One region of the Bacillus sp. JJ1566 genome, then DNA from elsewhere that is predicted to be linked to it. Evidence: predicted binding sites of a transcription regulator. Region 1 holds the regulator's gene; each other region holds the start of a gene.
The links. The regulator LexA, encoded in region 1, represses DNA repair genes until DNA is damaged. The targets are predictions, from matches to a motif close to CGAACATATGTTCG.
Positions count from the first base shown of each region.

Region 1 (11,015 bases):
TGCAAGACTTACTTCAGAGCCTGTTGCTAAAATGAGGGCTGCAGGTTGTCCTGATTTTGCAGGTGATACAACATATGCACCTTTTTGTACACCCTCATATGCGTTTTTATCTGTTCCTTCTAAAGTAGGTAGGTTCTGTCTTGTTAAAATAAGGGCTGTAGGAACATCTTTTGACTCAATTGCAGTTCTCCATGCAGCCGCGGTTTCATTTCCATCAGCTGGTCTAATCACAGATAAATTTGGCATTGCTCTTAATGCTGGCAATTGTTCAACCGGTTCATGGGTTGGTCCATCTTCTCCAACCGCGATACTGTCATGTGTAAACACATATGTGACCGGTATTTTCATTAAGGCAGCCAGTCTTATCGCCGGTCGTAAATAATCTGAGAACACAAAGAATGTTCCACCAAATACTTTAAGACCACCATGTAGAGCCATACCGTTTAAGGCTGCTCCCATTGCAAATTCCCGAACTCCAAACCAAATATTGCGCCCACTATAATCATTAGGCATAAAATCAGCTGCATCTTGGATCATCGTTTTATTTGATCCCGCTAAATCAGCAGAACCACCAAAAAATTGTGGTACACTTTTTGCAATCGCATTTAATGCTTCACCAGACGATGCCCTTGTTGCGAGCTTCTTTCCTACTTCATAGACTGGCAACGTTTTTTCCCAGCCATCTGGAAGTCTACAATCAATTGCCATTTCTAATTGCTTTCCAAGCTCTGAATTGCTATTTTTGTAATCATTAAATAATTGGTTCCATTCTTGTTCACTTTTTTCGCCGGCCTTTTTCACAGTTTCCTCAAAATGGGCATAGACCTCACTTGGAACATGAAAATCATTTTCAAATGTCCAATTGTATGCTTCTTTTGTTAGTTTTAATTCATCAGCACCTAATGGTTCGCCATGGGCCTTTGATTTACCAGCACGATTTGGAGAACCATAACCAATTGTTGTTCGAACCTCAATCAGTGCAGGACGTGTTAAATCTCCTTTAGCTTCATCAATTGCTTTATCGATTGCATCAACATCATTTCCATCCTCTACACGAAGATACTGCCAACCATATGCCTTGTACCGTTGTTCAATTGATTCCGAGAGTGCCTGGTCAAGGTCACCATCTAGAGAAATATCATTTGAATCATATAAAACAATTAAACGCCCTAATCTTAAGTGACCTGCTAGTGATGATGCTTCCCCAGAAATCCCCTCCATCAAGTCACCATCCCCACAAATGGCATATGTATAATGGTTTACAATTTCTAATGAGTCTTTATTGTAAACACCCGCTAAATGACGCTCAGCCATCGCCATCCCAACAGCCATTGCAATACCTTGCCCGAGCGGACCTGTTGTTGCATCGACACCAGCTGTATGTCCATACTCTGGATGTCCAGGAGTTTTACTTCCCCATTGGCGAAATTGCTTTAAGTCATCTATCGTCAAGTCATAGCCTGATAAATGAAGCATACTGTACAATAATGCAGATCCATGCCCCGCTGATAGAACAAAGCGATCTCGGTTAAACCATTTTGGATTTTTAGGATTATGCTTCATATGTCTAGTCCACAGGGCATATGTCATTGGGGCTGCTCCCATCGGCATTCCCGGGTGTCCTGAATTTGCTTTTTCAACTGCATCAATCGAAAGTGTTCGAATCGATGCTATCGACAAGTCAGTTATTGAGTGTGTCATAAAACAAAACATCCTTTCAAAATAATAGTCGGTTCTTATCTAGTATGCACAAAAAAAAAGAATACATAGAAATCTATGTATTCTTTGTTAATGTAATCTTTTGCGTTTACTCTCTTTTAATTTTTCAGGGGTTACATCATTACCCTCAGGATCTACAACCTTTACCGAGTGTAAGGTATTTGTCATTGAGCTTCTAAAAACGCGTAAATACTCTTGTCTAAGCTCTTGTTGTTCTTCTTTTTCTTTATCCGTAAGGCCAACTGACTTTGCTTTTTTTGCAAGGACATTGATCCGATTAAGTTTATCTTTTGAAAGCATAAAATTTCTCCTTGTTTCGTCTTTTCTAAATCATAGTTCATAGTACTAGATGAAAAGATTTTTTACAAGTAGTTCACTTTACATCACTAGCTGGCACTGATAAAAACCATTCCCATACTTAGTAAAACAAATAATACATAATAGATAAATCCACCTTGTAATTTTTTAAACATGTCATTTTCACTCCTACAGAATGTTTGTTCGCATTTGATGTTTTTATTATATACCGAACAAATGTTTTGTGTCAACAAAAATTCGAACTTATGTTTGTATAATCTACCAAAACATGCTATACTCTACTTAACAAATTCGATATTTGTCGAACAAAAAAGACAAATAACCGAACATGAAAAAGAATGAGAATTAGATACATATAAAAAATTAAAAGTAAGGGGATGAGTGTAGATGACGACAAAGCTTTCAAAACGGCAGCAGGACATATTGAATTACATAAAACAGGAAGTAAAAGATAAGGGCTACCCACCTTCAGTAAGAGAAATTGGGGAAGCTGTTGGACTAGCATCAAGCTCAACAGTCCATGGCCATTTGTCCAGACTTGAAAGTAAAGGCTTAATCAGAAGAGACCCGACCAAGCCACGTGCAATTGAAATTTTACAGTCCGATTCAAACGAAACAATTCCAACTGCAAAAGTTGTAAATGTTCCTGTCATTGGTAAAGTTACTGCAGGTCAACCAATCACAGCAGTTGAAAATATTGAAGAGTATTTTCCACTACCTGATCGGTTTGCCGCGCACGATGACCAAATCTTTATGCTTGAAATTATGGGCGACAGTATGATTGAAGCAGGAATTCTTGATGGGGACTATGTTATTGTTAGACAACAGCATACAGCAAATAACGGGGATATTGTTGTTGCTATGACAGAAGAAGATGAAGCAACTGTAAAACGTTTCTTCAAAGAAAAAGATCATATTCGTCTACAACCAGAAAACTCAATGCTAGAACCAATCATTTTAAAGAACGTATCCATTCTAGGTAAAGTTATCGGGGTATACCGTACCATTCATTAACAACCAAAAGGACCATTTCTTATTGAAGTGGTCCTTTTTTATATAGAAAAACCCCTAACAAATGTTAAGGGCCTCATTCTTAATACATCGTCATATATTGCTCGCGTTCCCAAGGGTGAACCTGGGTTCTAAACATATCCCATTCAATCTCTTTTGCTTCGATAAAGTGTTCGAACAGATGTCCGCCTAATGCCTTGATTAACACTTCATCCTGTTTTAATTTTTCTAATGCAAGTGCCAATGTTGGTGGTAAATCCGCAATTCCTGCTTCATTACGCTCTTCTTTATTCATAACATAGATATTTCTGTCAACAGGTGCTGGTGGTGTAAGTTTGTTCTTAATCCCATCTAAGCCTGCAGCCAGTAATACAGCCATTGCCATATAAGGATTTGCTGATGGGTCGACTGAACGCACTTCAACACGTGTGCTTAAACCACGTGAAGCTGGGATACGAACAAGTGGACTTCTATTTTGAGCAGACCAAGCAACATAACAAGGTGCTTCATAACCAGGTACTAAACGTTTATATGAGTTTACAGTTGGATTTGTAACAGCTGTAAAGTTAGGCGCATGTTTTAAAATACCTGCTATGAAATGCTTTGCATTATCACTTAATTGAAGGTCGGCATTTGGATCAAAAAATGCGTTTTCTCCACCTTTAAATAATGAAAGGTTACAGTGCATTCCAGAACCGGCCACTCCAAATAATGGCTTCGGCATGAATGTTGCGTGTAAACCATGTTTGCGGGCAATTGTTTTTACTACAAGTTTAAATGTTTGAATTTCATCACAAGCTGTAAGGGCATCTTCATATTTAAAATCAATTTCATGCTGACCCGGTGCTACCTCATGGTGTGAAGCTTCAATTTCAAAGCCCATTTCCTCAAGCTCTAATACGATATCACGGCGGCAGTTTTCACCTAAGTCTGTTGGCGCTAAATCGAAGTATCCCCCATTATCATTTAATTCAAGTGTGGGTTCACCGTTTTGATCTAATTTAAATAAGAAAAATTCAGGTTCAGGGCCAAGGTTGAAGTCTGTAAATCCTAGCTCTTCCATTTCTTTTAGGACTCTCTTTAAGTTATTGCGAGGGTCTCCCTCAAATGGGGTACCATCTGCATTATGAATGTCACAAATTAAACGAGCAACCTTCCCTTTTTCAGCAGTCCACGGGAATACTACCCAAGTATTTAAGTCAGGGAATAGGTACATATCGGATTCTTCGATACGCACAAAGCCCTCAATGGAAGAACCATCAAACATCATTTTATTACTCAATGCTTTTTCTAATTGACTTACAGGAATTTCAACATTTTTAATTGTTCCAAGGATGTCTGTGAATTGTAAACGAATAAATTTCACATTCTCTTCATTTGCTAAACGAAAAATATCATCTTTCGTATATTTGGACATTAAGTCTTCCTCCCCAAACCTAGTTGTAAGTATAGTTTGTTATTCATTCTTAATGAAAAAATCTCGACATATCACTATGATGAGGACCTGATTGCTTCTTAAACCTGCCTGCTTGAAGCAATTCATTCCTCAGCAATTTTCTTAGCTCAGAATTAGATATTTCATGTTTCACAGGCTCCATAAGTTTTTCTTCAACGATTGGTTGCTGTTTTTGAACTGCGAAAATTTGTTTAATTCCTGCTAGGTTGACTTTCTGCTCGATCAAGCTTTTAATCTCAAGTAATCGATCAACGTCATTAAATGAATATAGTCTACGATTTGTTTCGGTCCTTGCAGGAGAAATCAAACCATGTTCCTCATAATACCGGATTTGCCGGGCGGATAATTCAGTTAATTGCATGACAATTCCAATCGGAAAGAGTGGCATAGAACGTCGAATTTCATCACTCATATGGGATCCTCCTTTGCAAAGAATAATTTGATTTTAAATGATGTTAGATTATCTGTCAAGTTCATGTTAGATAACCTCACATGGAAATAAATAAAAAAACAGAGGCATTATTCCTCTGTTTTTATGGATATAAGTTGTTTTGAAAGTAAACGATTTAAGGCTAAACAAATTGCAATTTTTACATGTGAATAGGTAAGACCACCTTGTACGTACGCCACAAATGGTGGGCGCGTTGGTCCGTCCGCAGTCAGTTCGATGCTCGCACCTTGAATAAATGTACCTGCTGCCATGATCACATCGTCCTCATACCCTGGCATATAGCTTGGATATGGAGTTACATGAGAGTTGATTGGTGAAGCGAACTGTATGGCCTGACAAAAGGCAACCATCATATCTTTGTTGTCAAATTGAACAGATTGGATTAAATCTGTTCGTTCACTATCCCAGCTCGGCTCTGTCTTAAGACCCATTTTCTCTAAAATCGCTGATGTAAATACTGCTCCTTTTAAAGCTTGTCCTACAATATGTGGAGCAAGGAACAATCCTTGATACATTTCCTGAAGAGTGTAAAGTGATGCACCAGCCTCCGCTCCAATTCCAGGGGATGTCATTCGGTATGAGCACGCTTCAACGAGTTCTTTTTTCCCAACTAAATAACCACCTGTTTTTGCAAGCCCGCCTCCCGGGTTTTTAATAAGTGAGCCAGCAATTAAATCGGCCCCAACATGACATGGTTCCTGAAGCTCAACAAATTCACCATAGCAATTATCAACAAACACAACAACATCCGGTTTAATTTCCTTCACAAATTCAATCATTTCTTTAATTTCTTCAATAGTGAAGGATGGTCTTGTTGCATATCCTTTTGAACGTTGAATCCCGATCATTTTTGTATTCTCATGAATCGCATTTTTAATTGCTGCAAAATCGGGTTTTCCATCCGCTGTTAAATCGACAGTATTATAGCCAATATGAAATTCCTTTAATGATCCATTTCCTGAACCACGAATACCCACAATTTCTTCCAATGTATCATATGGTTTCCCAGTTATATAAAGTAATTCATCATTTGGGCGTAATACTCCAAAAAGTGCGATAGAGATTGCATGTGTCCCTGAAATAATTTGTTGACGGACAAGTGCCGCCTCACCGCCGAAAATATCGGAGTAAACAGCTTCTAGTGTATCTCGTCCCATATCGTCATAACCATAGCCTGTCGACGGTATAAAATGAGAATCACTCACTCGATTGTCTTGAAAGCTTTTGAGTACACGAAACTGATTATGATCGATATTTTTATCTATCTTTGAATGTACTTCTTTTATTTGTTGTTCTGTTTCATCTACTAATTTCGAAATTAGTTTACCATAATCTAATTCTGTAAACATGTTATTTTCCCCTCTTTATGAATAAAAATCCCTAAGCTGTCGTAATAAAGAATGACTTGGAAAAATAAAACCTGTGCAGTCATATTTTTCAGTATCCTCATTGTAATACAGTTCTTTTAAAATCGTTTCTTGTTTTAATTGTGCTAATATCCTACCTTCCGAGCTAGGTAGTGAAACCTTGTATTCTTCCATCTCTTGTGTCATGGAATCCTCTACCCTTGTCTTAATCATCACTAAATCATTTTTATCAAATGCACTAACCAAAACGGATTTAGATTTTGATGACGGAACAAAGTCAGGATGAACTTTATCTTTTTTATTATAAAGCGTTAATATCGGAATTGACACGACTCCTAATTCATCCAAAAGCTTTAACACCGTTTTTTCATGATTAAAATAATCTGGATTTGACGAATCAACCACATGAACAATTAAATCTGCTTCCTTTACTTCCTCAAGCGTAGAGCGAAATGCAGCGATTAGTGAAGTTGGCAAATCTTGAATAAACCCGACTGTATCAGTTAAAAGTGTAGTTAGTCCACATGGGAGTATCATTTTGCGAGTCATTGGGTCAAGTGTCGCAAACAATAAATTTTCCTCAAATGAATCAGCCTCTGTTAATCGATTAAATAAGGTCGATTTTCCCGCATTTGTATAACCTACCAATGCGATTTGATATGTATTGTTTTTCTTTCTTCGTTCACGATATCGCTCACGGTGCTGCACAATGACTGATAATTGATTTTTAATATCATCGATTCGTTTATGAATATGGCGTCTGTCTGTTTCTAGTTTTGTTTCACCAGGTCCCCTTGTCCCAATTCCTCCACCAAGCCTAGATAATTCTATCCCTTTACCTGTTAGTCGTGGAAGAAGGTATTGAAGCTGCGCTAATTCTACCTGTAATTTACCTTCTTTGGAATTAGCTCTAGAAGCAAAGATATCAAGAATAAGCTGGGTTCTGTCAATAACCCTGCTTTCAAGCTTAGATGAGAGGTTCCTTACCTGACTAGGTGATAATTCATCATTAAAAATGATAACATCTGGCTCTAATTCTTCTTCTAGAGTAACTAGTTCCTCCACTTTTCCTTTACCTATATATGTTGCTGAATGGACACGTTCCCGCTTTTGCGTAACAGTCATCACAACCTGTCCATTTGCTGTTTTAGTCAATGACTGTAATTCCTCGAGGGAATATTGGAACCTACTTTCGTCCTCGGTTTGAATCTGACAGCCTACAAGTATGGCTTTTTCTAATACTTTCTTTTCGTTTGCCAATCGGTTTACCTACTTTCTAAAATCAAATGCGCCTTGGCGTATTTGCGCCCGATTTTTTTAGGCCCGCACGAGGTGGGTCACAAAGACGTTGCCACAGGACGTGGCGTTTTTAGTCTTTGATTTTACCGCTCGAAAAACTACCATTGAAAAATCGTGGCATCCACCGGAGGTCTTAACTTTATTCAGTAGAAGTATGAGCTTCTACTGAATAAAGTAAAAGGTCTTTTACCTTAGGCTATCATATCAAATTTATCATAGAAATGAAATAAACCGCCTATTAAGCAGGCGGCAGGTTTATTCTTTAAAAATTAGATCCTGTGTTCTGATTGTTTGAAGCTCCTGTTTACTGTAACTATCATCAATTAATAATCTCATTGCTTGTGTACGTATCGATTTTTCAATGACATTCCGTACATAGCGACCATTGCTAAATTTCCCAGGGGACGTATCCATTTTTACATCATGTAAATGCTCTCGCAATTTTCTCTCTGCCTCAGGACTGAAGATATATTCACGTTCTTCCATCATTTTTGCCGAGATTTCCATTAACTGATCAACTGAATAATCTGGAAAATCAACGACTAGTGGAAAACGGGAATATAATCCTGGATTTAACGAGAGAAAGTGTTCCATTTCTTTTGAATACCCCGCTAAAATCAAGACAAATTCGTGTTGCTTGTCTTCCATATGCTTTACTAAAGTATCAATTGCTTCCTTTCCAAAATCCTTTTCTCCACCTCTAGCTAGCGAATAAGCCTCATCAACAAATAAGATACCGCCAATTGCCTTTTTAATTAAATCTCTTGTTTTTTGAGCGGTATGACCAATGTATTCCCCGACTAAGTCAGCTCTTTCCGCTTCAATTAGGTGGCCCTTTGAGAGAACATTCATTTGAAGAAATAGTTTTCCTAGTAAGCGAGCAACCGTGGTCTTTCCTGTTCCAGGATTACCTTTAAACATCATGTGCAATGCTTGTTTTCCTACCTTTAACCCCTGTTCCTCACGTTTTTTATTAATATAAATCCAAGCATATATTTCTTTTACCATTTTCTTCATTTCTTCCATACCAACAAGAGCACTCATTTCTTCCTCTATTTCTTTAAGAGCTGCATGTTTCGTTTGGATTTTCGCAGAAATAGCTTCTTTTGACGTAGAATGCAGTACCTTTAATTTCTTTTTTTCACCATTTAAAACAACATTTATTTGTCCATTGTTTTTCATTGTAATTGGTTGATCCAAGAGCTCTCACCTCTCTCCTATGTGTGTACATTATACGTTGTCGGGTTAATTTCGTGACAAAAGCCCAAGGAAAAAACAAAAGCTCTAAGCGCACCCGCCTATCGGTGACAAGAATAAGTTGAGCGCTGACAGAAGCTGCACTTTACCTTCCGAAGCGATTGGCTAGACCATAGATCCGATGGCGCCTGAAGCTAGAGGTAGACACGCAAAATACGTTTTTCCTTTATATTTCTACAAATTTTTCTTAGTTGTTACAAGAAATTCTTGCTTTTTGTCAAAGATTGCGCTTTCCCAGAAAATATTTCATATACAATAAGTATATGAGGTAAAATCCAAATCTTGATGAAAAAATAGACAAGATAAAAAAACAACCCTACTTTAAAAAGTAAGGTTGTTTTTGCGTTAAACTATTCCAGCTCAAGTTTAATATTTTTTTGCGGGGCAAAAGTAGAGATTGCATGCTTATAAATAAGCTGTTGCTTCCCTTCTGTTTCTAATAAAACTGTAAAATTATCAAATCCTTTTACTAATCCTCGTAATTGGTATCCATTTAATAAGAATACAGTTACAAATGTCCCATCCTTACGCAGTGTGTTTAAAATTTGGTCTTGAATATTAATTGCTTGTTTCATGAACAGTCCTCCTCTAGATCTTCGGCGAAAATGCCACTTTCATTGCCCTTTTTTAGACAAAACGAATAATCCTATTATTATCTATTCTCTTAAATTCCTAGCTTTCCTGCTATATATTTATAAATTTCATTAAATTTTTCTTGAAACTCATTCTTCGCTGTCATATCAAACCATTTTACATCCATTTTATTTCGAAACCAAGTTAGTTGACGTTTCGCATATCTACGGGTATTTTGCTTTAACTGATTGATTGCTGCTTCTAATGAAAGGGACCCATCTAAATAACCGTAAAGTTCTTTATAGCCAATTGCCTGGATGGATTGACAATCACGTAAACCCTGAGAATAAAACGTTGAAACTTCATCAAGCAGCCCTGATTCTACCATCAGATCCACTCTTTTGTTAATTCGCTCATACAATTTCTCTCTTTCCATAGTTAACCCAACAAGGGCTACATCAAAAATAAGCTCTTGTTGTTGCTCTTCCATATATTCCGTCATCGTTTTCCCAGTTGTCTTATAAATTTCCAAGGCACGGATGACTCTTCTTACATTATTAGGGTGAATTCGTTCCGCACTTTCAGGATCAATTTCTTTTAGCTCCTGATAAAGAGAACCCACACCATGTTCAGCAACTTGTTGTTCAAGATTGTTTCGGTACTCAGGATTTGAGGCATCATCGGTAAACTGATAATCATAAATGACAGATTGAATATAAAGCCCAGTCCCTCCAACTATCATCGGTAATTTACCGCGACTATGTATGTCAGAAATTAAATTTCTAACAACTGCTTGAAACTCTGCCACTGAAAAACTTTCATGAGGTTCCTTAATATCAATAAGATGATGTGGAATACCTTCCATTTCATCGAATGAAACTTTAGCTGTTCCGATATCCATCCCTTTATAAATTTGCATGGAATCACCACTAATAATTTCTGCATTGAGCTTCTTTGCAAGCTCTATACTTAATTTCGTCTTTCCAACAGCGGTTGGGCCAATTAGAACGACTAGTTTCTCTTTTTTCGATTCTTTCAATCAATCACTACCTTTACTTCAATTCATATTATTATCGTAACATAGATAATAAGACGAATACTAAATTATTATAACCAAATTGGCTAATAAAATAACATTTTTTTCTCACCTTATTTTAACTTTTATACAACTTTCGACATATACGGCAAAAACCCGCCAAATTAGCGAGTTTTCAATCGTTTTTATTAAAATCCTTACATAACTCGTTTGAACATTTTCTCCATTTCATAGGTCGAATGGTGTATGATGATTGGACGACCGTGCGGACATGTAAATGGATCACTTGTTTTTCGAAGAGTTTCAAGTAAAGCAAAAATTTCATCGTTCCGTAAATGATGGTTTGCTTTAATCGATGCCTTACAGCTCATCATAATCGCTGCGGCCTCTCTCAATTTCTTAATATCTATTTTCTTATCATTTAGCACTTGTTCAATAATTTCCTCGATGACTTCTTTTTCATCTCCCTTTGGAAACCATTGCGGATGTGACCGAACGATGTAACTGTTATGACCGAATGGTTCAAGG
Region 1 covers NZ_JBALOP010000056.1:11,798-22,812, reverse strand. Annotated here, with positions in the region: gene tkt (transketolase) at 1-1,701, opposite strand, end outside; gene V7112_RS20100 (DUF896 domain-containing protein) at 1,789-2,019, opposite strand; gene lexA (transcriptional repressor LexA) at 2,425-3,051, shown strand; gene glnA (type I glutamate--ammonia ligase) at 3,131-4,465, opposite strand; gene V7112_RS20085 (MerR family transcriptional regulator) at 4,515-4,916, opposite strand; gene V7112_RS20080 (aminotransferase class I/II-fold pyridoxal phosphate-dependent enzyme) at 5,024-6,304, opposite strand; gene hflX (GTPase HflX) at 6,320-7,582, opposite strand; gene spoVK (stage V sporulation protein K) at 7,877-8,803, opposite strand; gene hfq (RNA chaperone Hfq) at 9,229-9,453, opposite strand; gene miaA (tRNA (adenosine(37)-N6)-dimethylallyltransferase MiaA) at 9,543-10,490, opposite strand; gene mutL (DNA mismatch repair endonuclease MutL) at 10,685-11,015, opposite strand, start outside.

Region 2 (11,015 bases), on a different contig from region 1:
AAGGAGCGTGCATGGCCTATGAATATGTGGATTCAGATGATGCCCTTTGTGCCGGAAGAGAAATTTGGGGCTACCCGAAAAAAATAGGCGAAATCTCTTTTGAAAAAGTGGAAACAAAAATCAACGGAACAGTGACTAGAAGAGGAAAAAAGGTTATTCGTGTTACATTAGAGAAAAAGGAAAAAGAGGTAAATACCCCTCTCCTATTCCCAAGACTACAAGTAAAAAGAATGCCAGGTGTAGAATCCTCTGCCCCTGACCTAAACCTAGTGATACAAAACGAATTCTATCAAGCTATCAACACGGTCGAATGGTTTGGCGACGCAACACTTGACTGGGAATACTCAGAACAAGACCCACTCTCTCGACTTGGGCCAGTCGAAGTCCTCGGTGGCAAATACATCCGCGGAGGATTCACTCTAAATTATGGAAAAATAATCGATCGAATCAAATAATGGGATGCGGGTGGATCACGGGGACAGGTCCCTTGACCCACCATTTTTTTCCTAGGAACGAGGAACCCTCTGTCCCAAATGATTTACATTCAGCTATTGCAAGCTTATAGTTAATTTATAATATTTATAATTATTTTATAGGTGGCGATGAGGTATGGAACGATCTCCATTACAAACTCGAACATCTCGAATGTTAAATAATAAGGGAAAGGATAAAAAATTATGGCGCTGGAGTGCAACAGAATTGGCTCATGGAATTCGAACAAGACTCATTTCTTCTCGTGAGGCTGTTGAGAGTTCTTTGAACAGGATTGAAGAAGTAAATCCGGTGCTTAATGCCCTTGTTGAAGTACATGCAGAAGAGGCACTTGCTGTAGCTGATCAGGCAGATCTTGCTGTAAAAAAGGGAGAGCTGCTAGGACTTTTACATGGTGTGCCTGTATCTACAAAAGTGAACGTTGATCAAGCTGGACATGCAACAACAAATGGTGTTTTGGCTTTTAAAGATAATATCGCAGAAAAAGATAGTCCCCCAGTGGCAAATCTAAGGAAGGCAGGAGCTGTAATTGTAGGCCGCAGCAATACGCCAACCTTTAGTTTCAGATGGTTTACGAATAATGATTTGCATGGAAGAACTCTGAACCCTTGGGATAAAACACGTACTCCTGGTGGATCAAGTGGCGGGGCCTCTTCAGCTGTCGCGTCTGGAATGATGCCGATCGGGCATGGAAGTGATCTGGGAGGTTCTATTCGTCATCCAGCCTATGCCTGTGGAATCACCGGAATTCGTCCGACAATGGGAAGAGTTCCCGGCTTTTTCGGTCCTCCGAATGGAGATCAGTCACCTTCAGTACAATTTATGTCAACTGATGGACCACTTGCACGCAACGTTGCAGATCTACGACTTGCCCTGGCAAGCATGATTGAATTTGATCCGCGTGACCCACTCCATGCTTCAGTGCCTTTAATTGGGAAGCCGCTTCAAAAGCCAATTCGAGTCGGGCTATTACGTGATGTAGGTGTTGCTACCCCGTCATCAGTTGTCAATCAGGCTTTGAGTGATGCAGCCAATCGTTTAACGGAAGCTGGTTATATTGTTGAAGAAGTCAATCTTCCTCTATTCGCAGAGGCATACAGGCTTTGGTATTTATTAGTGTTGGAGGATTTCAGGACAAATATGCAACTTGTAGAGCAGTATGGAGACGAAGGAATGAAAAAGGCAGCGTTTAATTATTTCGCTAATGCAAAAGAATGGTGGGGAGAAAATCCAGGACTAACAGATTATATTAAGGGCTATGCACGTCGTGGAACTTTAATTCTCCAACTTCAAGTGTTTTTACAGAAATATCCACTATTACTGATGCCGGTCTCCGCCGAACAGGCTTTTGAACAAGATGCTGATATAGAAAGTGTTAAAAGCATGAGGCGTGTTATGGATGCTCAATGGTCCATGATGGCGATTCCATTGCTCGGATTCCCAGCTATTTCCGTTCCAACTGCTGTTGTGGATGGTCTCCCAGTTGGCGTTCAGCTATTAGGAAGACGCTTCCGAGAAGATACCCTATTTGATGCTGCGGAAGTAATTGAAGCTCACACACAAATCGAAACACCTATTGATCCAAGGTAGTTTGTAATAAAACTTACGTCTTTCGTCAATTGAATGTTAAAAGGAGAAGGACATGAACTTAATAAAGAATACATGTCTTTCTCCTTTTTAAACCTAATCTATGATTATAATTGAACTATATTTAATTTTCTTACATCTTAATTGATACATTAAAAACTCAGAAAGAACTCCGGCCATACATAGCAAATTGAATTACAATATCCTTAAATCATAAAAGCTAACTTTCCCAATTTTATCTTTATCAATTAAGCGAGAATTTAATTCTTGCTACGGCTGGACTTTGCTTCTCTAATCCATTTTTTTGGAAAACAAAATCTAAACTCATTGTCATATTTTTAATTAACTATATTCCCAATAGATTGCTGATTTTCTTTGTGAACTTAAGAAGTTATTAAAAAAACATACCCGCTCCTCTGTTGAACAGAGAGAAGCGGGATGTTTTCGATACTTATTTCTCGGGAGGGTTCATTCTTAAGTGGGGATTCTAGTGAGTGTTGATTATTTTAATTTCACTTCAAGCATGTTCGTCAATCTTTATTAGGATACTGAATCCTTGTGTTCTCGGATTATCTGGAGTGTTCTTTTGATACCCACGTTAAAAATAAGCAGTTTTAAAAGATTTTCGCGCTCCGAATCTGTAAAAAAATTTTCCCACCAAAAACCTCCATCTGTACTGGGGAAAATTTACTATATAGGTTTTAATCGACTGATTGCCCTCGTCCTTCAGCTTTAAATCACTTTGCACCGGGTCCCCTCTCTTTCTTAGAATGAAATTTCTTTTACTTTCTACCTAACTTACTTTACTTCTCGGTTTTTAAAAAAGAGTTTCAACTTATTGTAGAAATACAACAGTTTAATCTGAGTTATACATTATTCTTCTCATCATTCAAAGCACCCGTCACTTGCCATCATTATTCAAAATAAACTTTAACAATGTTGTTTAGCCTAGCCTTGCGTATTTCGTTAAATTTATCTAAAATTCTTAACTCATAACCTATTTGATCTATATAATGTACTTTTCCAGTTATTACTTGGAATTCTCCATTTTCGTACAGGGTAAACACTAGTTCTTGGTTATACTCCATTGCACTACATATTGTTTGGTTTATTTCTTCTAATAGATGTTCATCTAGGATCGGTTTTTCAACTTTTTTATAATCCCAATCCACCTTGTTATGAGAAGCCACCATTTCTGGTAACATAAATGCAGCCCCCCATTTCATTTTTCCACGATCTTTTATCATATTAGTCCCTCCTTATAAAAACATTATATGCGAATATACGTTCGATTAACAATTAAATAATAATCATCATTTAGTTGCTAGTAAAAAATAAACGTTAATCCTTCTTTTGGATTAACGCAAAAACAAAGTTCATATAACATCTGTTCTAAGAACCTTCCTACTTATTCCAACGGTTCCCTTCGAGTATGGTATTAATAATGATTGTTTAACTATAATAGGAAAAATTTGAACTCAGTGGAACTTATACTTCACATAAATTACAGTTTGGAAAATAAAAGCTAAGTTTTGATATCTAACTAATTAGTTTCAACTATATTGAACTAAGGACTACCTAAACGGTAGCTCTTAGTTTAAACAATACACCTTCGCTACAAACATCTGTTCTTTAATGTAATTGTTATACATCATCCAGCGAGGAAAATGTTTATTCATTCATTCAATTTACATGAGAGAACTAGCTTCTTACTCACATAAAAGACCGTCATTATCATTAATCGCATATATGGGTATAGCCAATGTTATATTTAAGTTAGTTAAGTAAATCAGCCTTCTCAGGAATCTGTAGTTCTGCCATAGCTTGCTCATAATAGTACACGTATCCCAGATATCATCAAATTCTTTACTAACGCTGCATGTATATTTAAAGGACTGTAAGTAGTCTAAAATGTCGCGAACTTGTCCTTGTGCATAAATAACTCTTACATCTACGCTCATATCAATGTTGTATGCAACCAACACAAGTTTTTTACCAAAAGTCGTCTGTATCGTATTTGTAAAGTTGCGGTCTATATACCTTATTGTCAAATCCATTGATACTGGAGTGCCTAGCAAATTGGGAACAGGACTGGCTTTTAAATCGTTATTTTGATTCTTAATTTCTATAGATTATATAAGGTTACATCTATAAGGAATAAGAATTTTAGGCATTTTCTTACTTTTTTTGTATCATCATTCCATTTAAAGCCAAATCAGCTAAAAAATCAGCCGTGTCTTTTAGTGGCATAATTTCAGATAACTCTTTAACTACCTTAGGATTGATCGTATTCTCTAAAAAAACTTGATAAAGCCTCGGATCACCGTTTCTAAAAACCCCTTCGTTTTGACCACTAGTAATAACTTCAACAAAAATATTTTGTAAGCTTTTCAGAAATGTATTGCTAAATTCTTCATTTTCTTTCTGTTCAATGAGCATATCGACAATCATTCCATGGATTTTTTTATGATTTTCACTAATCCTTGCATAACAAGCAAACAATTTTTTTACTTTTTCTTCTGCTGTATAGTTTCCTTTCAAAATCTCATCTTGCTGGTCGTAAATCTCAGAAATGACATTGGTTGCAACAGCATTGGCAAGCTGTTTTTTATTGTTATATCGGCGATAAACAGTGCCTATTCCTACATTGGCTTCTATTGCTACTTCCTCAATAGTTGCATCATATCCTCTTTCAGCAAAGACCTTTTTGGCAGCTTCTAATATAACACTTGCATTTTTACTTGCATCTTTTCTATCAGAACTTACGATAAATTTGTTTTCTGGTATCAATTCCATCCCCACTCTTTCTTTAGTTTATTATATATAAAATAAGAATAAGAGACAAAATACTTGAAGAATGAAAGGGAAACGCTTACAATAAAAGTGGAATGTGAATTCCGTTTTTGCTACAGGATTTATTAAATATATTTTAAAGGATGGGATTAGATGAGATTTCAAGACAAAGTTGTAATCGTAACAGGTGGAGCTAGTGGACTAGGGGAAGCAACAGTACTAGAATTTGTAAAAGAAGGTGCAAAAGTAGCTATTGCTGATATATCAGAAAAAGGACAAGCATTATCTGAAGAATTGAATACGCAAGGTTACGATACTATTTTTGTACAAACCAATGTAGCAAGCGAAAATGAAATGAAAAATCTAGTATCTAAGACTGTTGAAAAATATGGCAAATTAGATGTAATGTTCGCTAATGCTGGTATTAATATTGAAGCTGATCTTCATGAGTTAGACTTTGCTAAATGGCAAAAAGTAATTGATGTGAATTTAACAAGTGTGTATCTTTCAGATAAATATGCTATTGAACAATTCTTAAAACAAGGCAATGGCGGTGTGATTGTGAATACTGGTTCTATTCATAGCCTTGTAGCTAGAGACGGTCTTGCAGCTTACTCAGCTTCAAAAGGCGGAGTAAAAATGCTTACTCAACAAGTAGCTTCTAGATATAGCAAGGATGGAATTCGTGCTAATGCCATTGCTCCTGCTTACATCGAAACGCCACTGATCAATACATTATCACAAGATGTAATTGATGGTTTAGTAGATCTACACCCAATTGGTCGTTTAGGTAAGCCCATTGAAGTAGCAAAAACTGTCCTATTCCTTGCAAGTGATGACGCTTCATTCATATCAGGAGTAACCTTACCAATTGATGGTGGCTATACAGCTGTTTAATATTCAAGGACTATTATAAATTAAAAACAGAAGCTCTTTAAGCGAATACTTGGTATTTCTTTTAAGGGCTTCTGTTTTATTTATACTTGTGAAAGGAAATGTGATTTACCAAGTAAAATTTATCAACTAATGAAGAATCAAACCCTTATATTTCAATAAAAAACTCTGTGATTTTCAATGTGAAAATCACAGAGTTTTTGAAGTTAATTGCTTGTTTGCATCCCTGAAATAAACCAGTTAATCTTTTATAAAAGCCCCTATCTATGATTACAGCCAGTTTACTTCATCACAAATCATTGCAGTTTTTTCCTGAATCTCGCTTAAATTTATTTCTAAATCAAGTGGATAGCTAGACGATAAAAATAATCTTCTTTTTTTGTTTTCATTCCACAATGAAACTAACTGAGTAAGATCCAAATTTTCTTCCAAGTTTGAATTTGATAATGCAATTCCTTTTGTTTTTACAGAAGAGGCATTGGTGATAAATTCCTTTGAAGCTAATACAATTTCTGGCAAATCACTTGTTGATTCAAAGGCATCAACCTCAGGCGATAGGCGCAAAATTCCAAAAATATTATAATATTTTATTACGTTGAACAATGGTTTAAAAATGTCTTTACATTCTTCCCATAAAGCAGAATCTAATAAATCTTCATTAATGAGGATTCCGCCTACCTTTGCATCGCCAAAAGCTTTACAGAGTCCTATCAATGCTTGTGTTATTTCTTCAGCCCGCTTTTTCATTAATCCTAAATCTGAATTGCATTCTGCTCCATAAAGAGTTTTGAGAATAGTGACCGGGCCAGTTATAGTTGCAATAATCTGTAATTCTTTACCCTGAACCTTTACCAATCGCTCTACAACCTCTTTTACAACCGGTATTCTACCTCTTTCCAAAAAATCGGACAATAATAATCCTTGCGTAATCGGAATTTCTTTTACACTAGGCATTTCTTGATCCTTCCACTCTACAATTCCGCCGAAGGCCTCCGCCTCTAAAGAAGGGTCCAATGGTAAAATAATAGCATCATAGCCTAGAAGTTTTTGAGTATTCAATAATGCCGAGTACAAAGTATTATCATCTTGTAATATCGAAGGAATTGAAACTTGATCTACCATTGTTAAATAAGTACCCACCAATGGGAGAAAAGGAGGTCGGGTAACAGTCCGACCTTTAAAAAACTTTTGAACCAGTTCTTTTTTATCCATGGAACAACTCCTTTGTTTTTAAACCTTACATACGTACAATTTGTCGTAATGGCTCTGCATTCGGCCAACTTCCATAGTAAACAAGCGCTTCTTCAGGCGGTTGCTTTGTAGACCACTCAACCATAAATTCATCGTAGCTTCTCCCACGTCCTAACCGATCCTTTCTTTCGGCTTCTCTAAGCTTTTCAGTTTTTGCCTCATCAAGAGTTAATGTTTCAGGTTCATAGGAAACTTTATATATATTTTGTGCTACCCAATCTGAAATGAGTTCGTCCTTTAAATCTTTGATCACATTTTCTGGATTCCGATCAAGCACATCACCATACCCACCACCTCCGGTGGAATTCGCTACATATACATCACCATCCATAACAGGTGCAGCCGGACGTGGTGCACGCTCAACCACATAATCTCCTTCAATGGAGCGATTTTTTACGAGGTCCGCTGTGTTGACAGGAATATCTGCATCACCATTTTTCATTTTCTCAAAGTAATTGGCATTAACAATCTTAATACCAGGATGTGAAGGAGGTGGATATCCACCAAATAACCCTTGTGTGATTGGAACTTTATGATGCTTAATAATAGATTGATAAACTAAGAATGGTACGCCTTTAACAGCCCATGCCACATTTGTTCCAGCCCCACCACGATATTTTCCAAATCCACCTGAATCCTTCCAATGCTTAAAATATAAATGTACATGTGGCTGCTCATTCTCCATATCTTCTACATCAGGAGCTTTTCCCCACCAGCCCCAAGGGAAACCAAAGGAATTATCTCCATCCCGATGTGTTCTGGCTCCACTGCCTTCACTGTTCAGTACGTTTGCAAGCATATCTGCAAACGGAACTCCCCATTGGTTTTGGCCAGCGATTACAACAGCACAACCACCTGCCCCGTAACCACTTGTTGAAAGTTCTTTTACACCACTTGCATATAGCATTTTTGCAAATGCATTAGACGTTGTTGATAACACACAGCTATTTGTAATCGGTGAGTTAGCAACTGAAGCATCGACATTTGCATTTAAAAATGTACCTTGTGGAACAATTACCTTGATTGATGAAAAAATACCAGATGATGTTGGCAAATCTGCAAAAGGTACCCCAAATAAATAGATTGCGATATGGGCGCGAACAATGTGCATAAAACTATTAAATGAACCATCATTTTCAGGTGATGAACCTGTGAAATCAAATGTGAGTGAGTCACCCTCTTTTGTTAATGTTAATGCGCAACGCATCAATGAGTCGTTTGTTCCCATTGTATCCATGAAGGAAACTGAGCGGTATACACCATCCTGCCAGCTTGAAATACGTTTCCTCGCTCCTTCCTCTGCTATAATTAACATTTTTCTCATCACGCCAACAACAAGTTCTACGCCTTTTTTCCCAATTAATTGTTGGACGCGAACACGTAAACGATCACACGCAGCAACACGAGCTTTTGTATCAATAATCTGCATTCTAGGTGCCCTTGAAACCATGTTTGCCATCATATTTAACATATCATTTCTAATTTGATAGTTTTCGCCAATCTTAATTGGTGGCAATTTCATCCCTTCATCTGCTCGAGACTTTGCTGTTAGTGGCATACCACCAGGTTCAATTGCACCTGTTTCAGGCTGATGCACCGCTGCTGCAGCCCAAGCAACTAGTTCTCCATTATGGAAAATTGGCATGACCGCAACCTGGTCTGGGTTATGAACTCCTCCATAGAGAGCCTCGTTTGCATAGAAAATGTCACCTTCGTTAATTCCAATTGTAGGATCGTCCTTATAATGTTTAAGAATATATTTAATTCCAATTTGAGTGGTGACAGCATGTAGATAAACTCCACAATAGGCAGCAACAAGATCCCCTTTTGCTGTATACAAGCCTACAACAATATCCCCTGAGTGAAGCATGGAGGAAACTCCGATTTTCGTTAATACTTCTTTTGCTTCAAGCACTAACTGGTTTAACTTTTCACTATAAATTTCATATTCACCAGGCTTTAAACTATCAAGGGCCAATTGTTCAAATTCATCTATTGGTTCTGGATGGATTCGTTCATTAATTCCAAAATCAATCATGCCGTTACCCCCTCAACCATTTTCTTTTCGATTAAACCATTTAGGTATTGATCAACTGTATAAATTACGTTAGGTGGTAATACAACCGTTGTATGTGGTGATTCTATTAAGGCAGGACCTTCTATTTTATTACCACTTTTTAAGTCCTCAAGCTGATAAATGTTTGTGTCTACAAATCCTCCAAGGTCTGGCCAGTACGCTTTTCGAGTTCCTTTTATCGCATGGCTTGCATCTTCACCAATGGATTCATTTTGGACAAAATTAAATTTATCCTGTGGAACGATAGCCTTTAAAACAATATTCTCAATTTCGACTCCACCTTCAGGATAAACGGCAATGGAACTGTATGCATTTGAGTATTCTTCTGTGAAACTATCCCATAGATTTTGGACATCTTCAGGCCTGTTTAAGATTAAAGTAGGAGAAACCGCCCTCTTAATATTAAGCTGTCCACCAAACTTCATATCTAATTCCAATTGATATTGAATATCCTCTACATTAAATCCTTCTCCCGTAATATCGCGGATAGCTTTTTCCTGTAGTTCACGTACAACTGAATTTAGAGATTCATAGTCGGTTAAAAACTTCTTTGTTCCAGGCTCCAGAAGAATGATGTGTTTTGATTGTTCATAAATGTGCATGATGTCCATCATGGAAGATGAGAAGGCACAGAATACAGGCGATTGTTGTAAAACGATTGTTTTTGGAATATCCGCCTCAAATCCAAAACCTGCACCATGTACAGGACCGCCACCACCTAATGCAAATAGTACGAAATCTTTAGGATCATTTCCTTGAAGTGAGGTTTCTTTCTGGATAATATTTGCCATATTTCCATCACATACTTTTTTAATAAGATAAGCAGCCTCATAGACATCTACACCTAATGGCTTAGCAATTTTTTCTTCGATTACTTGTTTTGCTTTTTCAATATTTAACGTTAAGTTTCCGCCATGAAAATAATCTGGGTTTAGATAACCTAATACAAGGTCTGCGTCTGTCACTGTTGGCTCCGTTCCCCCTTGGTCATAAGCTACAGGCCCTGGAAAACTACCTGCACTTCGAGGACCAACCTCTAGTCGACCTCCTAGTACATCGTTAATCCATGCAATTGAGCCTCCACCTGTTCCAATCGATTTACTTTCTAGCATTGTCATATCAACTAGCCAACGATCAATGACTGGTTTAAATTGATAATTGTTTGTTTCTCCGTCCACTACAAGCCCAATATCAAAACTCGTGCCACCCATATCCGTAACGACAATATTAGGATAATCATATAACTTACCGAGTTGATTACTTCCAATGATTCCAGCAACTGGCCCTCCATTATACGTATTAACTGCCGATGTACGGAAAACCTCTGCCATTCCTCCTGTATTGTGAACCATTAGAAGTGGGTTCTTGTACCCTAAATCGCGTAGTTCATCTCCAATGTTGGACAATTCTTCTGCCATTGCCTGGTGGAGATAAGCGTTTAAAATCGCCACATTTGATCGGGTATACTCATATCTCTTAGGCATAACCTCACTTGAAAGTACAACCGGCATATTCCCGAGGTAATACTCTGGATATTCTTCTTCAATAAGCTCCTTAATTCTTTTTTCGTGAACAGGATTTTTAAAGGACCATAAAGTAGATACAACAAAGCCCATTACTCCCTGATCAACTAAATATTGTAGTTTGTCTTTAAAATCTTCTTCATCAAGTGGACGAATTATTTCTCCTGTATAATCGATTCGCTCTTTTACGCCCACAACATTTTCTCTCGGAATTAACGGAATCGGCTTGCTTACCTCGGCAATTTTCCGACTTTCTAATGAACTAATACCATCTTGCCATTGGCTTCCCTTTCCGATATATAGAATATCTTCATATCCCTCGGTTGTAATAAAACCAAGCTTAGGACCTTTTCGTTCAATTAGTTTGTTCATTGCAACTGTAGTTGAATAACGAATCA
Region 2 covers NZ_JBALOP010000049.1:12,425-23,439, reverse strand. Annotated here, with positions in the region: gene V7112_RS18195 (acetoacetate decarboxylase family protein) at 1-455, shown strand, start outside; gene V7112_RS18190 (amidase family protein) at 610-2,082, shown strand; gene V7112_RS18185 (YolD-like family protein) at 2,994-3,326, opposite strand; gene V7112_RS18180 (TetR/AcrR family transcriptional regulator) at 4,258-4,875, opposite strand; gene V7112_RS18175 (SDR family NAD(P)-dependent oxidoreductase) at 5,026-5,769, shown strand; gene V7112_RS18170 (uroporphyrinogen decarboxylase family protein) at 6,037-6,978, opposite strand; gene V7112_RS18165 (hydantoinase B/oxoprolinase family protein) at 7,004-9,055, opposite strand; gene V7112_RS18160 (hydantoinase/oxoprolinase family protein) at 9,052-11,015, opposite strand, start outside.
Region 2: a site for LexA is predicted at 3,357-3,370, ahead of V7112_RS18185 (YolD-like family protein). Genes of this name have one in related genera too.

Region 3 (11,015 bases), on a different contig from region 1:
TAGAATTAATCGTGTTAGCTGGGTATATGAGATTAATTGGCGACACTCTTCTACAGGCGTATCGAAACGAAATTGTGAATATCCATCCTTCATTATTGCCTGCATTTCCAGGCAAGGATGCGATTGGTCAGGCATTTCAAGCAGGTGTCGACAAGACCGGCGTTACGATTCATTATGTTGATGAAGGAATGGATACCGGTCCAATCATTGCCCAGCGAGAAATAGCAATCGAACCAGGAGATACGTTAGAAAGCATCGAAGAAAAAGTACATCAAATCGAACATGAATTTTATCCACAGATCTTGCAATCACTTGTAGCATCGAAGACAGGAAATCTACAGTAAGGAGTGAATTAGGGTGGCAATCAAACGTGCACTTGTCAGTGTTTCAGATAAACAAGGCCTTGTTCCATTTGTGAAAGGCCTAATTGAAAAAGGTGTTGAAGTCATTTCAACCGGAGGTACAAAGCGTACTCTTGAGGAAGCTGGACTAACTGTGATCGGAATTTCAGAAGTAACAGGCTTTCCTGAGATCATGGATGGACGTGTAAAGACTCTTCATCCAAATATTCATGGTGGACTCCTTGCAGTTCGTGAAAATGAAGAACATGTTAGACAGCTTCAGGAACATCATATTACGCCAATTGATTTAGTTGTTGTAAACCTATATCCATTCCAACAAACAATTGCAAAGCCAGACGTTCAGTTTGCAGATGCAATTGAAAATATCGATATTGGCGGACCTTCTATGCTTCGTTCTGCTGCTAAAAACCACAAGTATGTAACAGTTGTCGTTGATCCACAGGATTACGATACAGTTTTAGCGGAGATTGACGGGAATGGTGAAGTTACCGCTGACACAAAGCTTCGCTTAGGTGCAAAGGTATTCCGTCATACAGCTGCTTATGATGCAGTTATTGCTGAGTTTTTAACAAAAGCAGCAGGTGAGGAAAGTCCAGAATCCTTAACGGTTACTTATGAGAAGAAACAAGATCTTCGTTACGGAGAAAACCCACATCAAAAAGCGGCATTCTATAAAAAGCCATTAGGCACGCCCGTATCCATTGCGTCTGCGACACAATTACACGGGAAAGAATTATCTTACAATAACATTAATGATGCAGATGCTGCCCTTCAAATCGTGAAAGAATTCAAAGAGCCAGCAGCCGTAGCAGTAAAACATATGAACCCTTGTGGTGTTGGGGTTGGAAATACGCTAGAGGAAGCATATCAAAAAGCATATGAAGCAGATTCAACCTCTATTTTTGGTGGAATTATTGCTGTTAACCGTGAAGTTGATGCCCAAACGGCTCATAAAATGCGTGAAATTTTCCTTGAAATTATTATTGCTCCATCATTTAGCGAGGAAGCATTTGAGATTCTTTCTTCAAAGAAAAATTTACGCCTACTGACTGTCGATTTTTCTGATGACCAGAAGGTTGAGAAGAAGCTAGTGTCCGTCCGTGGTGGATTGCTCGTTCAGGATGAAGATGCATATGGTTTAGACGATGCAACCATTTCCATTCCGACAAAGCGGGAACCAACGGAGCAAGAATGGGCTGATTTAAAGCTTGGTTGGAAGGTTGTAAAACATGTTAAATCAAATGCGATTGTGTTAGCAAAAGACGATATGACAATTGGAATTGGCGCGGGCCAAATGAACCGTGTTGGATCAGCGAATATCGCGATTCATCAAGCCGGTGAAAAGGCAAAAGGCTCGGCACTTGCTTCAGATGCTTTCTTCCCAATGGGTGACACCGTAGAGACGGCAGCAAAAGCAGGCATTACAGCCATTATCCAACCAGGTGGATCGATTCGTGACGAAGAGTCCATTCAAAAAGCAGACGAATACGGAATCGCAATGGTCTTTACCGGAGTACGTCATTTTAAACATTAATCCTAACATTTGTAATGAGGTGAAAAAGTGAAGGTACTAGTAGTTGGCCGCGGTGGCCGTGAACATACACTTGTCTGGAAGGTTACCCAAAGTCCAAAAGTAGATACAGTATATGCTGCACCAGGTAATCCGGGTTTGCAGGATTTCGCAACATTAGTCAACATCGATGAAAATGATTTTGACAGTCTAATCGAGTTCGTCAAGAAGGAACAAATCGGTCTTACCCTTGTTGGCCCGGAGGTTCCGTTAATCAACGGGATCGTCAATCGATTCCAAGCAGAGGGCCTAGCTATTTTTGGACCAACAAAAGAAGCAGCACTGCTTGAAGGAAGCAAATCGTTTGCGAAGGAAATCATGAAAAAATACAATATTCCAACTGCGGAGTATGAAACATTCACATCCTATGAAGAAGCCAAACAATATATCTTAGAAAAGGGTGCACCAATCGTAATCAAAGCGGATGGTTTAGCTGCCGGTAAAGGTGTGACAGTGGCTCTTACTTTAGATGAAGCCTTAGAAAGCATTTATGACATGCTTGAGGCGAACAAATTTGGCGAAGCAAGCGCTCAGGTTGTCATTGAAGAGTTTCTTGCGGGAGAAGAATTCTCATTAATGGCTTTTGTGGACGGAAAAACAGCCTATCCAATGGTTATTTCACAGGATCATAAGCGTGCCTTTGACAATGATGAAGGTCCTAACACAGGAGGAATGGGAGCCTATTCCCCAGTTCCACAAATTTCAGAAGAAGTTGTCCAAACAGCGATTGAAACGATCATTACTCCAACTGTTAAAGCGTTGGAAACTGAAGGACGCAGCTTTACGGGAATCCTTTATGCGGGGTTAATTTTAACCGAAAATGGACCTAAGGTCATTGAATACAATGCCCGTTTTGGCGACCCTGAAACACAAGTCGTGCTACCGCGTTTAGAGTCTGATTTTATCGAAGTCATTGAAGGTTTGCTTGCTCAGAAAGAGATTGCCCTCGAGTGGTCTGACAAAGCAACTCTTGGTGTTGTGCTCGCTTCGAAAGGCTATCCAGAAAGCTATGAAAAAGGAGCAGTCATCGAAGGACTAAACACTCTAGATGAAAATATTACTGTGTTCCATGCCGGAACAGACATGGTGAATGAGCATTTTGTTACGAATGGCGGAAGGGTTTTAACCGTTGTTGCAAGTGGTGAAAGCCTTGAAGATGCGCAGAACTTTGTCTATAAAGAAGCTGTAAAAATTCAGTGTTCCAACCTATTTTACCGAAAAGATATTGGGAACAAGGCTTTAGCTTATAGCGTAATTAACCAGGCTAAAGCGCAATTCGTTTAATTAAAGCGCATATCTTCTTATCTAAAGCGCAATTCCAAAAAATAACGCGCAATTACTCTAAACGCAATTAGAAGATACAAATACAAAAAGGTAAGAGGATCGCCCTCTTACCTTTTTTATGATGGATTAACCGGAGGAAGCTGCTTTTGTGGTTCTGGCTCCTCTTGTTTTCTTTCACAATATTCATAAAAGAGAGCCGTAAGCGGACAAAAACGAGTTATCCCCTCAGCTACTTTCATTCCTCCAAGCAATGCGACCAAAAGAAAGCTTTGACGCCAAGGGCGTTTTACCATTTTTGATGTTGCCCAAGCAAGCATCGTAAACCCACAAGTGATCCGTACCATCGCATTAATAAGCCCGATATTCGGTTTCATATGATTACCTCCGTTCGCATATCTTTACAAAGGACCTTAGAAATTTTTACAAATTTTCACAAAGTCTTTAATGCACTAAATCGATTAATATGGTACTATAATGTAAAGCGCTTCCATGGAGTTTTAGCTGAGATTGGAGAGATGGTTAATGGTTGGGCAACGATACCGCTGGAAAAATAAGCAACTTCGAGAACATGTTGCTGTCATAGATGGAAAAAAATCACCAACGATTCTATTAAAAAATGTCACATACTTAAATCAAATGTTAAAGAAATGGATCAACGCACATATTTGGATTTACCAAGATCGCATTGTGTATGTTGGTCAGCAGCTGCCATCAAAACTCACTGACTGTGAAGTAGTAGAGTGTGATGGGAAATTTGTCGTGCCAGGTTACATTGAACCTCATGCACATTCTTTTCATTTATATAATCCCCACTCATTTGCTCAATATGCATCCCAAACAGGGACGACAACAATCATCAATGATAACTTAGTACTTGCCTTACAAACGGCAAAAAAGAAAGCGTTTTCTTTTTTGGAAGAAATGAAAAAACTTCCTGTTACCATGTATTGGTGGTGCCGATACGATCCTCAGACCGAAATCCATCATGAGGAACAAGCATTTTCAAATGGAAATGTGCTAAGCTGGATTGAGCATGACTCAGTTGTTCAAGGTGGAGAATTGACAGGATGGCCAAAGCTGCTTGACGGCGATGACCTTATGCTCCATTGGATTCAAGAAACAAAGAGGATTGGTAAAAAGGTAGAAGGGCATTTTCCAGGTGCCTCGGAAAGAACGCTAGCAAAAATGATGCTATTGGGAGCTGATTGTGATCATGAATCCATGACTGGAACAGATGTATTGAATCGTCTGCTTCAAGGATACACGACCTCATTAAGATACTCATCGATTCGTCCAGACTTGCCGAAAATTTTAGATGAAATTCATGAAATTGGCATTGATCAATATGATAAATTCATCTTTACTACTGATGGCTCACCGCCGGCGTTTTACGGGCAGGGAATCATTGATAACATGATTAAAATTGCAATTGAAAAAGGCGTTCCAATCATCGATGCTTACAATATGGCGACGATTAATGTTGCCAGGCATTACAATATGGAGAACCTCCATGGGATGATTGCAACAGGAAGAATCGCAAACCTAAATATTTTATCAGCAAAAGACAATCCCACACCTGAATCAGTTCTTGCTAAAGGTGTCTGGGTAAAGCGGGATAATAAAGACATGAATGCATTTCCGGAATTTCCATGGAGTGGCCAAGGTTTTTCAAATCTTGCAACAAACTGGGAACTAACACTAGATGACCTTCAGTTTTCAATGCCATTTGGGATGAAGATGGAAAATGCCGTGATTATGAAGCCATATTCGATTACCATTGATGCCTCCTATGATGAACTTTCAATGGCTCATGATGAAAGCTTCCTGATGCTTTTGGACCGTGAAGGAAAATGGCGTGTCAACACGATTGTGAAAGGTTTTGCTAAGCGTATCTCCGGATTTGCAAGTTCTTTTTCAAATACGGGTGATTTTGTACTAATTGGTAAAAATAAAAATGATATGCTCCTTGCCTTTAATCGGATGAAAGAAATTGGTGGTGGTATTGTCCTAACTGAAAACGGTAAGGTTTTACATGAGATTCCTTTGGACTTAGGGGGAGTTACATCTGCAAAATCGGTGGTAGAATTAAGTTCGCTCGAGAAGGAATTTGTTCATTTAGTACGGGAACGTGGGTACAGCCATAGTGATCCAATCTATACATTGACGTTTTTGTCGTCTACACATTTGCCGTATATTCGCATCACACCTCAAGGGATTTACGATGTCATGAACAAAATAGTACTCTTTCCGTCAATAATGCGTTAAAATATAAAAGGATTCAGCAGTGTGAAACAAATTTATCAAGTTACATTTAATTTAATTTAATAAAGGTTGTGTGCTCGATAATGAAAAAGACTTTATACATTCTAGGAATTTTCCTATTACTTCTTAGCGCAGCATGTAGTAATAAAGAAGCAGCGAAGCAGCAGGATGAGCATGAACCAAAGCAGACGGAGCCGGTTGCAAAAGAAGAACCAACCCAAGAGTTTGAACATATTTTCCCACTGACCGGGATTGAAACAAATGATGATGTAAATAACCGTCCTTTTGCTGTTATGGTTAACAATCATCCGCAAGCACGGCCACAATCAGGTTTACACATGGCTGATGTCGTGTATGAAGTGTTAGCTGAGGGAGATGTTACACGCTTCCTTGCTGTGTTCCAAAGTGAGAAACCAGAGATTATTGGACCTGTTCGTAGTGCGAGAGATTATTATATTGAGTTGAGCAAAGGTTTTGATGCCCTATATGTGGCACACGGTTGGAGCCCTGAAGCCCAGCAAATATTAAATAGCGGGCAAGTCGATAACATTAATGGAATGGTGTATGATGGTACTCTATTTTGGAGGGCTAACCATAACGTTGCTCCACATAACTCGTATATTTCATTTGAAAATATTCTTGAAGGGGCAGACAAACAAGGATATTCAATGAAAGATGATGTTCCAAGCTTTGGATTTTTATCAGAAGATGAAGTAGGTGGTATTGAAGGAACACCAGCTGAGCATGTTCGAGTGTCCTATTCATCAAGAGATATTTTTGCTGCAGTCTATGACTTTAATCAAGATAAAGGGAAGTATGAGCGTTATAGCGGAGGCGCTCAAACTGTAGACCGAGAAACGAATACACCGGTTTTACTGGATAATGTACTTATCGTTGAGATGAATCATCGACTTATTGATGATTATGGTAGACGTGCGATTGATATAACATCTGGAGGAAAAGGCTATTTGCTTCAAGAAGGAAAAGCACAGGAAATTGAATGGAGAAATGTTGAGGGACGAATTGTTCCTTTTGCAAATGGGGAAGAAGTAGGCTTTGTACCAGGAAAAACATGGATTAATATAATTCCAACATCACCAGGAATCCCAGGTGCCGTTTCGTTTGGAAATTAAAAAAACATCATAATAAGGGAGATACTAATCTATATGCAAATTGACAAATTACGTGGGAAAGAACTTGATCAATTATTTAATGCAGTCCTTTCACTGAATGACCTTGAGGAGTGCTATCGATTCTTTGATGATTTATGTACTGTAAATGAAATTCAGTCATTGGCTCAACGCCTTGAAGTAGCTAGAATGCTTCAAGAAGGGAACACATACCATAAGATTGAAACAGAAACAGGAGCAAGTACAGCAACCATTTCACGTGTAAAGCGTTGCTTAAACTACGGGAACGATGCCTATCAAATGGCGCTCGACCGTGTGAAAGAATTGGAAAAAAAATAATGGATGCGGAAAAGCTGAAGCCTTGGGGTTTCGGCTTTTTTCTTTGGAATTTTCTAAAAGCAGGATTTTTCAAAGTTCATCACAAATCATAACAAAGTTTAACTCAAGGCTTTTACCAAAATAATACAAATGTTTGTTCGTAAATGAAGTTTATGCTATGAGTTTTTCCAGATTCATACAAATATCCATTTATAAGTGAGGTTTATGTTTATGGCATTTCCTTTATTATCCAATAGTCCGTTTATATATGATGTTTCTACTATGACCTTTACCATTATCAACCAAAAGTCCAATGATAAAGAGGATTTTGTCATATCCAAAAGTGAAATTAAATAAGGTGCTTATGTGATTCTACCTACCAAACTCATCAGCCGCCATCTAATTATTACATTTTTTGCGAAATCCACCTAGGTATTAATAGATGCGTGTAGTTTTGTTATAATGGAGGAATGGAAAGATGAATGGAGGATCTTCATGTACGATTTTAGAGAATGGAGACATGTTTTTAAGCTGGATCCAAATAAGGAAATCAGCGATGAACATTTAGACGCAATTTGTGAATCTGGTACTGATGCGATTATAGTTGGTGGAACGGATGGGGTGACGCTAGACAATGTCCTTCACCTCATGTCCCGAATCCGACGCCACACGGTACCTGCTGTTTTAGAAATTTCAAATATAGAGTCAGTCACACCTGGCTTTGATTTATATTTTATTCCAACCGTTTTAAATAGCAGTGACACAAGATGGATGATGGGCCTGCATCATGAGGCGGTTAAGGAATATGGGGAAGTTATGAATTGGGATGAAATGATTATGCAAGGTTATTGCATCCTGAACGAAGACTGCAAGGCAGCTAAACTTACGCGTGCCAATGCTTCCCTAACGAAGGATGAAACGATCGCCTATGCTATAATGGCGGAGAAAATGTTTTCGCTCCCGATTTTTTACTTAGAATATAGCGGAACCTATGGCGATATAGAAGTCGTAGAGGCAGTCAAAAACAATCTACAAACAACAAAACTGTTTTATGGCGGTGGAATAAAGACTGCCCAGCAAGCAAAAGAGATGGGCAGACACGCAGACACAGTTGTCGTTGGAAATAGTATTTATGAAGACTTAAATACAGCTTTAAAAACAGTACAAGCTGTTAAGGGATAAGCATGGAAATTTATTAGCAAATCGGGTAAAATAGAATGTATGTTCGATTCATTCAAGTTTAAAACCCCGAATGTATAAAATTATAGCCTCCGGCGGATGCCACAGATTTTTAAAGGTATTTTTCGAGCAAGCTCGAAAAATTCTGGGCGCAAATACGCCAAGGCGTATTTGATTATGAATAGGACGGTGAAGAAGTTGCAATTTATCAGCAATAAATTGTTAGCGGGATTAAACGAACAACAACAAGAAGCGGTTAAAGCAACAGATGGTCCACTTTTAATTATGGCGGGTGCGGGGAGTGGAAAGACTCGAGTTCTGACACACCGTATTGCGTATTTAATGGTGGAAAAGGAAATAGCTCCATGGAATATTTTGGCGATCACCTTCACGAACAAGGCAGCTCGTGAGATGAAGGAGCGTGTTCAAGCGATCTTAGGGGGTGCGGCTGAAGACATTTGGATTTCAACGTTTCACTCCATGTGCGTTCGAATTTTACGAAGAGATATCGACCGGATGGGGTTCAGCCGTAACTTTTCAATTTTGGATACAACCGACCAACTTTCGGTTATCAAAAATATTTTAAAAGAGAAAAACATCGATCCGAAGAAATTTGATCCACGTTCGATTCTTGGCACAATTAGTAGTGCGAAAAATGAATTACAAACACCTGATGAGTATGAGAAAACAGCGGGTGGCATGTACGAGCAAATTGTTAGTGATGTCTATAAGTTGTACCAAAAACGCCTTCGCAAAAACCAGGCACTTGATTTTGATGATCTCATTATGACTACGATTCAGCTTTTCCAGCGAGTTCCAGAAGTGCTAGAATTCTATCAACGGAAGTTTCAATATATCCATGTGGACGAGTATCAGGATACAAACCGTGCACAGTATATCTTAGTTCAGCTCCTTGCATCAAGATTTAAGAATTTATGTGTTGTAGGGGATTCTGATCAGTCCATCTATCGTTGGCGTGGGGCGGATATCGCCAATATCCTTTCATTTGAAAAGGACTACAAACATGCTAAAGTAATTCTTCTTGAACAAAATTATCGTTCAACACAACGAATACTTAAGGCGGCTAATCAGGTCATCCAAAATAATATGAATCGTAAAGCAAAAAATCTTTGGACGGAGAATGATGAAGGGAATAAGCTTTTCTATTATCGTGCGGACAGTGAGTCCGGAGAAGCGCAATTTGTAGCCGGAAAAATACGTGAACTCGTAAATGGCGGAAAACGTTCCTATAAAGATATCGCGATTTTATATCGAACCAATGCACAATCCCGTGTAATGGAGGAAGTGTTGCTTAAATCTAATATCAACTATCAGATTGTCGGCGGTATTAAGTTCTATGACCGTAAGGAAATCAAGGATATTTTGGCATACTTACGCGTTATTTCAAATCCAGATGATGATATTAGTTTAGCGAGAATTATTAATGTGCCGAAGCGTGGAATTGGCGCAACCTCGATTGATAAAATTGCAAACTATGCAATTGCTCAGGACCTATCAATCTTCCAAGCTTTGCAGGAGGTTGAGCAAATCGGTTTAAGTGCGAAAATAACTAATTCATTACGTGAGTTTCGTGATTTAATCCATAATTGGGGCCAGATGCAGGATTATTTATCGGTTACTGAATTGGTGGAGAACGTATTAGAGAAGACTGGATACCTAGAAGTGTTGAAGACTGAAAAAACACTTGAATCTCAAAGCCGAATCGAAAACATAGAAGAATTTTTATCTGTTACACAAAACTTTGAGAAGGCTAATGATGATAAGAGTCTTGTGGCCTTTTTAACGGATTTAGCATTGGTAGCAGACATTGATAAGCTTGATGAAGATGAAAATGATAAAAATAATGCTGTTGTCCTGATGACCTTGCACTCAGCAAAGGGACTTGAATTTCCTGTCGTCTTTTTGATGGGCATGGAAGAAGGAGTCTTCCCGCATAGTCGTTCCTTAATGGAAGAGGCTGAAATGGAAGAAGAACGACGACTTGCGTATGTGGGAATCACAAGGGCAGAGGAAGAGCTATATATATCGAATGCCCAAATGAGAACTCTATATGGCCGTACTTCAATGAATCCAGTGTCCCGTTTCATTGCGGAAATTCCAGAAGAGCTTCTTGAAGATTTAGGTGAACAGCGCAGACAGCAAATGCGTACTCCGTTTTCTTCATCATCTTCGCCATCGAGACAACCTGAACGAAAAGTATTCTCCAGACCAATTGCACAGTCAACTGGTGGAGATGAAATTGGCTGGAAGGTTGGAGACAAGGCTGAGCATAAAAAATGGGGAATTGGTACGGTTGTTAGTGTAAAAGGAGAAGGGGAATCGAAGGAATTGGACATTGCATTCCCTAGTCCAACAGGAATCAAACGATTACTTGCAAAATTTGCTCCAATCACAAAGACAAATTAACTTTATTCAGTAGAGTCCTATATCAAAGTTAATGCTAATGCAATAGAACTAAACAATTCAGTTTGGGGTTTGACCCCTGACTAAATAAAGTTAATGCCTCCGGCGGATGCCACGATTTTTCAAAGGAAATTTTTCGAGGCAAGCTCGAAAAAAATCGGGCGCAAATACGCTATGGCGCATTTGATTAAGGAGAGGATTGGATCTATGGACAAAATGGCAGCACAAGAAAGAGTTCATGAGCTTCATGAGCTTTTAAATCAATACAATTATGAATACCATGTATTGGATAATCCCTCTGTACCAGACGCAGAATATGATCGGTTAATGCGGGAATTAATCCAGCTTGAGGAGGAATACCCTGAACTCAAGACTGGGGATTCTCCTACCGTCCGCGTCGGAGGGCAGGTTCTCGAATCCTTTCGAAAAGTAGAACACCAAATCCCTATGCTAAGTCTAGGAAATGCATTCAATGAGCAGGATTTA
Region 3 covers NZ_JBALOP010000010.1:109,410-120,424, reverse strand. Annotated here, with positions in the region: gene purN (phosphoribosylglycinamide formyltransferase) at 1-344, shown strand, start outside; gene purH (bifunctional phosphoribosylaminoimidazolecarboxamide formyltransferase/IMP cyclohydrolase) at 358-1,896, shown strand; gene purD (phosphoribosylamine--glycine ligase) at 1,924-3,216, shown strand; gene V7112_RS06080 (YgaP family membrane protein) at 3,333-3,590, opposite strand; gene V7112_RS06075 (adenine deaminase C-terminal domain-containing protein) at 3,739-5,481, shown strand; gene V7112_RS06070 (DUF3048 domain-containing protein) at 5,562-6,611, shown strand; gene V7112_RS06065 (YerC/YecD family TrpR-related protein) at 6,645-6,947, shown strand; gene V7112_RS06060 (heptaprenylglyceryl phosphate synthase) at 7,422-8,108, shown strand; gene pcrA (DNA helicase PcrA) at 8,304-10,532, shown strand; gene ligA (NAD-dependent DNA ligase LigA) at 10,737-11,015, shown strand, end outside.
Region 3: a site for LexA is predicted at 8,141-8,154, ahead of pcrA (DNA helicase PcrA). Genes of this name have one in related genera too.